Regions from separate parts of the Clostridium sp. MB05 genome, predicted to be linked through region 3. Evidence: riboswitches for the same ligand, from Rfam matches in the RefSeq annotation. Region 3 holds a riboswitch; each other region holds the start of a gene.
The links. Region 3 has a riboswitch for lysine ahead of ACH36K_RS08055 (APC family permease). Riboswitches for the same ligand answer to the same signal wherever they lie in the genome.
Positions count from the first base shown of each region.

Region 1: linked by a shared signal. The riboswitch ahead of ACH36K_RS00365 (transporter substrate-binding domain-containing protein) and the one ahead of ACH36K_RS08055 (APC family permease) in region 3 are both predicted to bind lysine.
Region 2: linked by a shared signal. The riboswitch ahead of ACH36K_RS02490 (Na+/H+ antiporter NhaC family protein) and the one ahead of ACH36K_RS08055 (APC family permease) in region 3 are both predicted to bind lysine.

Region 1 covers NZ_CP174370.1:57,498-61,686, reverse strand. The annotation lists gene ACH36K_RS00370 (PAS domain S-box protein) at 1-1,459, shown strand, start outside; lysine riboswitch at 1,710-1,893, shown strand; gene ACH36K_RS00365 (transporter substrate-binding domain-containing protein) at 2,039-2,869, shown strand; gene ACH36K_RS00360 (amino acid ABC transporter permease) at 2,937-3,704, shown strand; gene ACH36K_RS00355 (amino acid ABC transporter ATP-binding protein) at 3,731-4,189, shown strand, end outside.
Region 2 covers NZ_CP174370.1:503,436-507,624, forward strand. The annotation lists gene ACH36K_RS02485 (aminopeptidase P family protein) at 1-1,191, shown strand, start outside; lysine riboswitch at 1,277-1,452, shown strand; gene ACH36K_RS02490 (Na+/H+ antiporter NhaC family protein) at 1,571-3,298, shown strand; gene ACH36K_RS02495 (DUF5680 domain-containing protein) at 3,432-3,887, opposite strand; gene ACH36K_RS02500 (aminopeptidase P family protein) at 4,055-4,189, shown strand, end outside.
Region 3 covers NZ_CP174370.1:1,730,421-1,734,609, forward strand. The annotation lists gene ACH36K_RS08050 (heavy metal translocating P-type ATPase) at 1-2,126, shown strand, start outside; lysine riboswitch at 2,189-2,361, shown strand; gene ACH36K_RS08055 (APC family permease) at 2,433-3,758, shown strand; gene ACH36K_RS08060 (sigma 54-interacting transcriptional regulator) at 3,902-4,189, shown strand, end outside.

The DNA.
Region 1 (4,189 bases), 1.7 Mb from region 3:
TATTGTGGAGGATATTACAGAACGTAAGAGAATGGAAGAAATAATATTTGATGAAAAAGAACGTTTAAAAACAACCCTTCTTTCTATTGGTGATGGCGTTATTTCTACTGATAGTCATGGGAATATATTGCTATTAAACAGAATAGCTGAGAAGTTAACGGGATGGACACAAGAAGAGGCTGTTGGTAAACCATTAGAAGAAGTATTTAATCTTATTGATGAATTTACAAGAGAAAAGTGTAATAATCCTGTATATAATGTTCTAAGAACAGGTAATATAGTTGAACTTTGTAATAATTCCATTTTAATATCTAAAGATGGAGAAGAAAGATTTATTGAAGATAATGCAGCTCCAATTAAAGGTGAAAATGATGTTATTAATGGAGTAGCGTTAGCATTTAGAGATGTTAGTGAGAAGAAAGAAAGGCAAGAAAAAATTGAATATTTAAGCTTTTATGACCAACTAACTGGATTATATAATAGAAGATTTTTTGAAGAAGAATTAAAGAGGTTAGATACTAAAAGTAATCTTCCAATAACTCTTGTTATAATTGATGTCAATGGATTAAAACTAACTAATGATGCTTTTGGTCATTTAGAGGGAGATAAACTTTTACAAAAAGTTGCTAAGGTGATAAAAAAAGAATGTAGAAATGAGGATATTATTTCTAGAATAGGTGGAGATGAATTTACAATTATATTGCCTAAAACTAGTTCTGAGGAAACAGAAAAGATTTTAAATCGAATAAATAGTGCTATTGATAAGGAAAAATTTAATTCGATTAATGTATCAATTTCTTATGGGTGGAAAACTAAAATAGAAGAGAATGAGGAAATGCTAGCAGTATTTAAGAAAGCTGAAGACTATATGTATAGGCGGAAGTTATCTGAAAGTACCAGTATGAGGTATAAGACTATAGAGGTAATAATAAAAACTTTATACGAAAAAAATGAAAGAGAAGAGAAGCATTCCATACGAGTCGGAGAACTATGTGCTTTAATAGCATCTACTTTAAATTTAAGTGATGCAAATATAAGAGAGCTTAGAACGGCAGGACTGATGCATGATATAGGAAAAATAGCCATTGATGGAAAAATTCTGAATAAACCTAGTTCGCTTAGTGATTCTGAGTGGCTAGAAATCAAGAGGCATCCTGAAATTGGATATAGGATATTAAGCTCTTTAAATGAATATGCACCAATTGCAGAGTATGCTTTAGCACATCATGAAAGGTGGGATGGAAAGGGATATCCTAAAGGACTAAAAGGAGAAGAGATACCTTGGCAAGCTAGGGTTATAGCAGTGGCTGATGCTTATGATGCTATGACTAGAGATAGACCTTATAGGAAAAACTTAAGCAAATCTGATGCAATTGAAATAATAAGAAAAAATGCTGGAACTCAGTTTGACCCAGAAATAGTTAAATTATTCATTGAAAAGGCGCTAAATGAGGAATAAAAAAGAAGCTTAATAATTTCATTCAAAGATTTAAAATATAAAATTTAATAATAAATTTTATATAAATTAGAATGTATAACATATAGTTTAGGAATCCTAAGGAAATTTAGGGTTCTTAAATTTTTTAATTATAATATATTGTTCTAAATTTTCAAATTAATAAAATATTGAAAAAATTCTTTTTTAGGTATTGACAATAATGAAATAAGATTGTACACTATATATAATTTAATAAATACCTCACTTTTATATGTGAGGTAGAGGCGCAAAATTTAACAGTTTTTAGTGGAGCTTGAGAAGGCGATGATGCTAATGAGAAGGGAATTTTGCCGAAGTTTGTAATATTTCTCAGTATTACTTGCTGGGTCTGTAGTTAAGAGCTACAGGACTGTCTTAATAAATGTCCCGGTTTATTAAGTTGTGCTATCTCAAATGGGAAAGATGAGGATTAGGTTAATTATATAAGTAGACCTGAGCTTTGCTCAGTTATTTTTTTATAGTTAATTATCCGAATATTTAAGATAGCACCAACCTAAGTAAAGGTTGGTTTTTTTATTATAAAAAAGGAGAGGATTTACTATGAAGAAAAAACTATCATTATTAATTTCATTATCATTGACAGCAATGTTAACACTAACAGGGTGTGGCTCAGGAAAATCATCAGGAAATAAAGGTGAAGATGTCTTTAGGGTGGGACTTGAAGCAGGATATGCACCATTTAACTGGACACAAATGAATGATTCAAATGGTGCAGTAAAAATTGATGGAAGTGCAGAATACGCAGGAGGCTATGATGTAGAAATTGCAAAAAAAATAGCTGATGGCTTAGGAAAAAAATTAGTTATTGTTAAAACAGAGTGGGATGGATTAGTTCCAGCATTAACATCAGGTAAGATAGATGCAATAATAGCTGGAATGTCTCCAACAGAAAAGCGTAAAGAAACAATTGATTTTTCAGATAACTATTATACATCAGATTTGGTTATGCTTGTTAAAAATGGAGGAGCTTATGAAAATGCTAATTCATTAAAAGATTTTTCAGGAGCTAAAATAACAGCTCAATTAAATACATTCCATTATTCAGTAATAGATCAAATTCCAGGTGTAAATATACAACCAGCTATGGATAATTTTCCAGCTATGAGGGTTGCTCTTGAGTCAGGAGTAATTGATGGATATGTAACAGAAAGACCAGAAGCTATAAGTGCTCAAATGGCTAATTCAAACTTTAAAATGATTGAATTCAAAGATGGATTTGTAACATCACCAGAAGATACAGCAATAGCAGTAGGGCTTGCAAAAAATAGCGAGTTAACTAAAAAAATAAATGAAATTTTAGCTGGTGTATCACAAGAAGAACAAAAAACAATAATGGACAATGCTATTAAAAATCAACCAGCAGCACAATAATATTAGAGTTAGAATTGGTTAAATTCAACCAATTCCCTCTTATTATATTTAATAAGGAGAATAAAAGATGAGTATAGAATGGATAATAAGAATTGTTGAAAATAACTGGCCAATGTTTTTACGTGGGGCAGGAATGACATTATTAATTTCTATAGTTGGTACTTTAGTAGGTTCATTAATTGGTTTATTAGTAGGTGTTGTACGTACTATTCCAGTACCAGATAGAGGAATTAAAAGAGGAATTTTAAAATTTATTAATGCTATTCTTTCAATTTATATAGAGTTTTTCCGTGGAACACCTATGATTGTGCAAGCTATGGTAATTTATTATGGATCAGCACAATTCTTAGGGATAGATATAAATAAAATAGTAGCAGCTTTATTTATAGTATCTATTAATACAGGTGCATATATGTCAGAAATAGTTAGAGGCGGTATTGTTTCAGTAGATAAGGGGCAATTCGAAGCGGCTCAAGCCATTGGAATGACGCATTCTCAAACAATGATTAATGTAGTATTACCACAAGTGATTCGTAATATTTTACCAGCAACAGGCAATGAATTTGTAATAAATATAAAAGATACATCTGTACTAAATGTAATTTCGGTATCAGAGTTATTTTTCCAAACTAAATCAATTGCAGGAAATAATTTTAGATATTTTGAGTCATTCTTTGTATCATGCATAATTTACTTTGTAATGACATTTACAATTACAAGAATTTTAAGAGCTATAGAAAGAAAAATAGATGGTCCAGACAATTACATTATGGCAGGTAATCAAATGCAAGTAGAAACACCTGAAAATATACTACGTAAAAAGAAAGTACTGTAGTAGTATAGTTTAATGGAGGAGAGAATATGGAAAAAGTAATAGATATAAAGCATTTAAATAAATCCTTTGGAACACATGAAGTATTAAAAGATATTAACTTTTCAGTAAATAAAGGAGAAGTTGTTTGTATAATAGGTTCATCTGGGTCAGGAAAATCAACTCTTCTACGTTGTATAAATCTTTTAGAAAAACCAAGTGGTGGAGAGATAATTTACAATGAAGAAAATATTTTGGATGATAACCATAATATATATAAATATCGTACTAAACTAGGTATGGTATTTCAACAATTTAATTTATTTAATAACCATAATGTATTAAAGAATTGTGTTGTAGGACAAATGAAGGTATTAAAGCGTTCAAGAGAAGAATCTGAAAAAGTGGCAATGAAATATTTAGAAGTTGTTGGCATGGGTAACTATATTAATGCTAAACCGAAACAGTTATCTGGAGGACAAAAGCAACGTGTAGCTATTGCAAGGGCA
Region 2 (4,189 bases), 1.2 Mb from region 3:
GAAAACATTAAAGATAATTCTTTATTAATATTATTTGCAGGTAATTCGCCAAAGAAAACTGCAGACGAAAAATATCCTTTTACACCAAATAGAAATTTTTATTATTTAACAGGAATAGATGAAGAAAAGCATATTTTAGTTTTATCGAAAATGAATGGAAAAACTAATGAACATCTATTTATAAAAGAGATAAATCCTATTACAGAAAAATGGGAAGGTAAAACTATTAGAAAAGAAGAAGTATTAGATATTTGTGGTATAGAAGATGTTAAGTACTTAGGTGATTTTAACGGGTTTATAGAAAAAATATTAATTAATAAAGAAGAAATAAATATATATTTAGATTTAGAAAAAGATAATCCATCATATAAGTATATAAATGAAATTAAGAAAAAATATTATAATGTAAGTGTTAAAAATGCATATAAGATTATAGGAAATTTAAGACTTATAAAAACTGAAGAAGAAATTAGTAGGATTAAGAAAGCTATAGAAATTACTATAGAAGGTGTAAAAGAATTAATGAAAAATTCTAAGCCGGGCATAAAAGAGTACGAACTTGAAGCTTACTTTGATTTTATTTGTAAGAAAAATGGTGTAAAAGACTTTGCATTTAAAACTATTGCAGCAGCAGGGAAAAATGCAACCGTTTTACATTATGTAAATAACGACTCAGAATTAAGGGATGGGGACTTAATATTATTTGATTTAGGTGCTCAATATAAATATTATAATGGTGATATATCAAGAACCTTCCCTATTAATGGAAAGTTTACTGAAAGACAAAAAGAAGTTTATAATGCAGTTCTTAGAGTAAATGAAAAAGTTATTAAAGAAATGAAGCCAGGAGTTAAATTCATAGATTTAAATAATAAGGCTAAAGAGTGGGTTGCAGAGGAATGTATATCTCTTGGATTAATTTCTAAAAAGGAAGATGTATCTCAATTTTATTATCATAGTATAGGTCATAGCTTGGGTATGGATACTCATGATATAGAGTTAGAAAATAGGGATGTAACCTTTGAAGCTGGAATGGTATATACTGTTGAGCCTGGAATATACATAGAAAATGAAGGTATAGGAATAAGAATAGAAGATGATATTTTAATAACAGATAACGGAAATGAAGTATTAACTAAAGAAATGATCAAGACAGTAGAGGAAATAGAAGAATTTATGGCTAATAGATAAGTTAAAGAGAATTAAGCCTGGGATTAAAGGTTGATTTAACTAGTGAAAAATTGTATAATAATCCTATAAATTAAATATGAATAACGACAAGGGTAGAGGCGCGATAATTAATAGTACTATTAATGAGGTAAGCACTTTGATTTAATAGAAAAGGAATTATCGCCGAAGCGTATGATTAATGCTTTAATATCATATGGCTGGGGTTTCACAAAATATGTGTAACACTGTCACAAACTTAATTTGTGGTGAGCTATCGCTTGAGGATTTTTAACTTTATTTAGAATATTAATTAAAGTGTATCTATAGCCTTGAGTGAGAACTCAAGGCTCTTTTTAATTTCTGCCCTTAAATTATTCATGAAATATATAGGGGGAGCATTATGAATAATAAAAGAAATCTAAGATTAATATTAATGACTATGATGATGATTTTAATGTCAACATCAATAGTTTTCGCAGCAGAGGTAGATCAATCTACATCTAATGCAAATCATTATGGATTATTAACTTTGATACCGCCGGTGGTAGCAATAGTTTTAGCATTTATAACAAAGAATGTTATTATATCTTTGTTTATCGGAACTTTATCAGGTACATTTTTAGTTCAATTAGTTGATAATACTTTTCTTGGAGCAGTTACACAATCTTTTTTAGATTTTGTATCTAGAGTTTTAAACTCATTATCTGATCCATGGAATGCAGGTATAATTCTTCAGGTATTAGTTATAGGGGGAGTTATACACTTAGTTGCTAAAATGGGGGGAGCTAAGGCTGTTGCAGAAGCATTAGCAAGAAGGGCTAAGAATGCTAGAAGCACACAATTAGTTACATTGTTATTAGGGTTAGCTGTATTTTTTGATGACTATGCAAATTCATTAATAGTCGGTCCTATAATGAAGCCAGTATCAGATAAGATGAAAATATCAAGAGAAAGACTAGCCTTTATAATAGATGCAACAGCAGCACCAATAGCAGGCTTAGCTATTGTATCTACTTGGATAGGATTAGAAGTAGGGCTAATAAATGATGCTTTTATAAATGGAATAGGGCAAGAAGTTGATGCTTTTGGAGTGTTTTTACAAACTATACCATATAGATTTTATAATATACTAATATTAGTTTTTGTATTTATTACTTCAGTTTTATTAAAGGATTTTGGTCCTATGTATAAGGCGGAAGTAGAGGCAAGAAAAAGAGGGTTAAACTCTAATGTTGATGAAGTTGCATCAGATTCTAACTTAGATCATTCAGACCTTGAACCAAAAGAAGGTGTAGAGTTAAGTATATGGAATGCTATAATACCAATAGGTGTTTTGGTTATAACTTCATTAATATGTTTCTATTTTAGTGGTTATACAGTAATAATGGGTGGTGAAGATGTTGCCCTTCAAAATATAATGACTAATTCACCAATATCATTTAAGGCTATACAAGAAGCATTTAGTGCATCAGATGCATCAGTAGCATTATTCCAATCAGCATTAATAGCAAGTATAGTATCAATTATAATGGGAGTATCTAAGAAGATATTTACTGTTTCTGAAGCTATAGAAACATGGATAGATGGTATGAAACCATTACTTATAACAGGAGTAATTTTATTATTAGCTTGGTCACTAAGTTCTGTAATAAAGGATTTAGGAACTGCTAAATATCTAGTTTCATTACTTTCAGGATCACTACCAAATTTCTTGCTTCCAAGTTTAATATTTACATTAGGTGCAGTTATTTCTTTTGCAACAGGAACGGCTTATGGAACAATGGGAATACTAATGCCACTTGCAATTCCACTAGCTTATTCAATGAATCCAGATATGAGCTATGTAATAGTTAGTACAAGTGCTGTTTTAACTGGAGCTATTTTTGGAGATCACTGTTCACCAATATCAGATACTACAATACTTTCATCAATGGGAGCAGGTTGTAATCATATTGCTCATGTTAACACTCAAATGTGGTATTCACTATTTATAGCTGCAATTACAATTTTATTTGGATATATTCCAGCGGGTTTTGGATTAGCTTGGTATATTGTACTACCTATATCTATATTAGCAGTATATATAGGAATCCAAATATTAGGTAAGAGTGTAGAAGAAGCAAAATAATAATAAGATATATTTAGGTTATAATTATTAATGGATATTTATATATACTTATAAATATTAAGAGTATGAAAAGAAGCTTTACAAATAAATTTAGTTATTTGTAAAGCTTCTTTTACTTTAAAACAAATGATATTTATTTTAGACTTCCACCATGAAAGTAGAGCTTAAATATTTCAATTCCATTATGTGATATTGATTCAACTCCATTAAAAGAAGCTAAATCACCATCCCAATTGCATTGATATGTAAAATCATCTTCTTTAAAATATTTAGGTCCTCTAAACGGACAATCATCGGATACATTTTTTAAAGATTTCTTTAAAAATTTATTAAATCCTGAAGGTAATTCATCAACAAGAACTTGTCCTTTATAATTCATTCCCCAGGAAACCTTTTCGTTTTCCCAAACTAATTCCTCTCCTATAAATTCTCTATCACCTAGATGGCTATCTAGATAATAGTAATTAAATTTTTTATAGGCATAGTCCTTTGAGTTTGGCCTAGAAGGTGTTTCTTTTTTAGCACCTGAAGCATAAGTATTTTTCTTCGCTTCAATTATAAAGTTTTTAAATTTTAATAAGTCTCCCATGTAAGCTCCCCCTTTTTTATACATCATTTAGATTATATATAAAAAACTTAGGTAAATCAACGAGTTTTCAGAAAATATAATATATTTAGAATTAAGTGAATATATGGAATCTCATAAAGTATATAGGGTATAATTATAAATATAAAATTATTAAGGGGGCATTTAATATGAGCAATTTAGCTAAACTTAGGGAAGTAATGAAAATAAAAAATATTGACTACTATATTATTCCAAGTAGTGATTCTCATCAGAGTGAATATGTATCTGACTATTTTAAAGGAAGAGAGTTTATATCAGGTTTT
Region 3 (4,189 bases):
CTGTGAATTTTGCTACTGAAAAGCTTAATATAAGCTTTGATGAAAATAAAATATCTATCAAAGATATAAAAAGCATAGTAGAAAAAGCGGGATATAAATTAATTATAGAAGAGAAAAAGGAGAGTTCCTCAAATAAAATTCCAGATTATAAAAAGCTCTGGTATAGATTTGTATTATCCTTAGTATTTACAGTTCCATTACTAATAATATCAATGGGACACATGGTAGGAATGCATTTGCCGAAAATTATAGATCCTATGATGAATCCTTTAAATTTTGCAATAACGCAATTATTATTAACTATACCGGTTATGATAGTAGGATATAAATTCTATTTAATAGGATTTAAAAACTTATTTAAACTGAGTCCTAACATGGATTCGTTAATATCAATAGGAACCTCAGCAGCAGTGATTTATGGGTTATTTGCTATATATAAAATAAATCTAGGTGATCATGATTATGCAATGCATTTATATTTTGAATCAGCAGCAGTAATACTTGCATTAATAACTTTAGGAAAATATTTAGAAGCTGTATCAAAAGGAAAAACATCTGAGGCAATTAAGAAACTTATGGGATTAGCGCCTAAAACTGCAAACATTATTAGAAGTGGTAATGAAATTACTGTTCCTATTGAAGAAGTAATAGTAGGAGACGTTGTATTAGTAAAACCAGGTGAAAAGTTACCTGTTGATGGAGAGGTTATAGAGGGAAATACATCAATAGATGAGTCTATGCTTACAGGTGAAAGTATTCCGGTGGAAAAGAGTATAGGAAGCAAAGTTATTGGAGCAAGTATAAATAAAACAGGATTTATTAAATATAAGGCTACTAAGGTAGGGGATGATACTGCTCTTGCACAAATAATTAAATTAGTTGAAGATGCTCAAGGAACAAAAGCGCCAATTGCAAAACTTGCAGACGTAATATCAGCATATTTTGTACCAACTGTAATTATATTAGCCATTATAGCTGCATTAGGATGGTATATATCAGGAGAGTCAGCAGTATTTTCACTAACTATATTTATATCAGTACTAGTTATTGCCTGTCCATGTGCACTTGGATTAGCAACACCTACTGCAATAATGGTAGGAACAGGCAAGGGAGCTGAAAATGGAGTTCTTATAAAAGGTGGAGAAGCGTTAGAAACTGCATATAAAGTTGAGACTATTGTATTTGATAAGACAGGAACTATAACAGAAGGAAAGCCTAAAGTAACTAATATAATAACAAAGGATATAAGTGAAAAAGAAATTTTAATTTTAGCAGCTAGTGCTGAAAAAGGATCAGAGCATCCATTAGGTGAGGCAATAGTTAAAGAAGCTGAAGATAAAGGTCTCAAACTAAAAGGAATAAATGGTTTTAAGGCAATACCAGGACATGGAATAGAAGTTAAAATAGAAAATGAAAATATTCTTTTAGGAAATAAAAAGTTAATGAAGGATAGGGGAATAAACTTAGAAGATTTAGAAGAGAAATCAAATAAGTTAGCAGAAGAAGGTAAAACACCTATGTTCTTAGCAGTAGAAAATAAAATCCAAGGAATTGTAGCAGTAGCTGATACTGTGAAAGAAAATAGTAAAAAGGCAATAAAAGCAATTCATAGTATGGGAATAAAAGTGGCTATGATTACTGGTGATAATGAAAAAACAGCTAAAGCAATTGCAAAAGAAGTTGGAATAGATATAGTTTTAGCAGAAGTACTACCAGAAGATAAAGCAAATGAAGTTAAAAAGTTACAAGGCGAAAATAAGAAGGTTGCTATGGTGGGAGATGGTATAAATGATGCCCCAGCATTAGTTCAAGCAGATGTAGGAATTGCAATAGGATCAGGTACAGATGTAGCAATAGAGTCGGCAGATATAGTTTTAATGAAGAGTGATTTAATAGATGTTATAAAGGCTATTCAATTAAGTAAAGCAACTATTAATAATATAAAGCAAAATTTATTTTGGGCATTTGCTTATAATGTACTAGGAATACCAGTAGCAATGGGAATTCTTCATGTGTTTGGTGGACCATTATTAAATCCTATGATAGCAGCAGGAGCAATGAGTTTAAGCTCAGTATCAGTATTATTAAATGCCTTAAGGCTTAGAAAGTTTAAGGCAAATGTATAAATATTTGATATTTCCTTGACATATATATAAATTTTGATAGAATTAAGAAGGAAATTTAATATTTTATTGGTAGAGGCTGCAATAGCTAAAAGTAATATTAATGAGGTAAGCACTATGATTTAATATGAAAGGGGTTATTGCCGAAGTATATAGCTTAGCTTAAAGGTTATATGCTGGGATTGTATAAAATATATACAAAACTGCCACAATATTTTTGTGGAGAGCTATCTTTATTATTGTCTAAAGTTTGCAATAAATATAAGCTCAAAGAATAATCTTTGAGCTTACTTTTTTTAGGAGAAAAAAATGGAAAAGAAACATATGAAAAAAGAAATCACTTTATTTATGGCTACAATGCTTGTTTGTGGAAATATGATAGGCTCAGGAGTTTTTATGTTACCTGCTACATTAGCAGAATTATCAGGTCCAATGGCAACTATTATTGCATGGGTAATAACAACTATAGGATCTATTTTAATAGCTATATCCTTTGCTAATTTAGGTTCAAAGTATCCATCTACTGGAGGAGCTTATCAATACACAAAAGAAGCTTTTGGAGAATTTGCAGGATTTTTAAGCGCTTGGCTTTATTGGAATGGTTCATGGATAGGAAATGCAGCTATAATAGTAGCATTGGCAAGTTATAGTGCAGCTATAATTCCAGCACTAAATAATCCACTAATATCAATAATTTATACAAGTTCTATCTTATGGATATTTACATTTATAAACATTGTTGGAGTAAAAAAAGCTGGAAAGGTTCAATCATTTGTAACTGTATTTAAAATTGTATTTTTCGCATTGTTTATAGTCATAGCATTTTTAAATTTTGATAGTTCCAATTTATTGCCTTTAATGCCAGAAGGAAAGGGAGTAAATTCAATACCTCTTGCGGCAACATCAACTTTATGGGCATTTGTAGGTTTAGAAAGTGCCACAGTAACTGCAGGAGAAATTAGTAATCCAGAAAAAAATGTTAAGAAAAGCACTATTTATGGAATGCTAATATCAGCAGTAATATACATATTAATAAGTGTTGCTAGTATGGGGGTAATGTCTAACAAAGAATTAGCTTCAAGTTCTGCACCGCTTACTGATATATTAACTAAAATTTTAGGAACATCAATTGGAAAGCCATTAGCAATTTCAGTAGTTATATGTATTTTAGGAACAACTATTGGGTGGTTATTATCAACTGCACGAGTTGCTTATGCAGCAGGAGAAGATGGTGTATTTCCTAAATGTTTTGGGAAATTACATCCTAAATATTCAACTCCAGCTAATGCTTTAATAATTGGATCCATATTAGTTAATATACTTTTAATAATGAATTACCAAAAAAGTATGGTTTCAGCATTTACATTTATAACTATATTAGCAACGCTAGCATTTTTGCCAATATATTTATTAACTGCAGCAGCAGAAATGATGATTATGTTTAGAGAGTCAAGTGAGTTTAATTTACAAATTTTCATTAAAAAAGGAATAATTCCATTACTAGCATTTATATATACATTATGGACAATATATGGTTCAGGAGCAGAAATTGTAATGTGGGGATTTATACTTATGTTATTAGGAGTGCCATTCTATATATATAATTACCATAAGAATAAAAGCAATTTAAACTAAATTATAAATATTAGAAAAAAACCCTCTAAAATTTTAGAAGGGTTTTTATTTTGAATTAAAAAATTTTACTAATGTAAAAAAAAATAAATGTATGTTAAAATTAATAGCAAATAAATGTTTACATTGGGGTGATATTAAAAAATATGAGTAAGATAAATGAAGTTTATGATGCTTTAAAGCGGTTAGAAATGAAAAGTAAAAAAGGAATAACAGCAAGCGAGCTTAGTGCTTTTATGAACTTAGATAGGGCTAATGTAAGCAGATATTTAAATCAGCTTTATAAAGATGGTGTAGTTGATAAAATAGATGGCCATCCAGTAAAATATAGTTCTATAGTAAGAACTGAAGTATCTAAATCAAAAGAAAATAAGAAAGTCGTAAAAGAGAAAAAAAGAAATAGTCTAGACACATTAGTTGGTGCAAAATTAAGT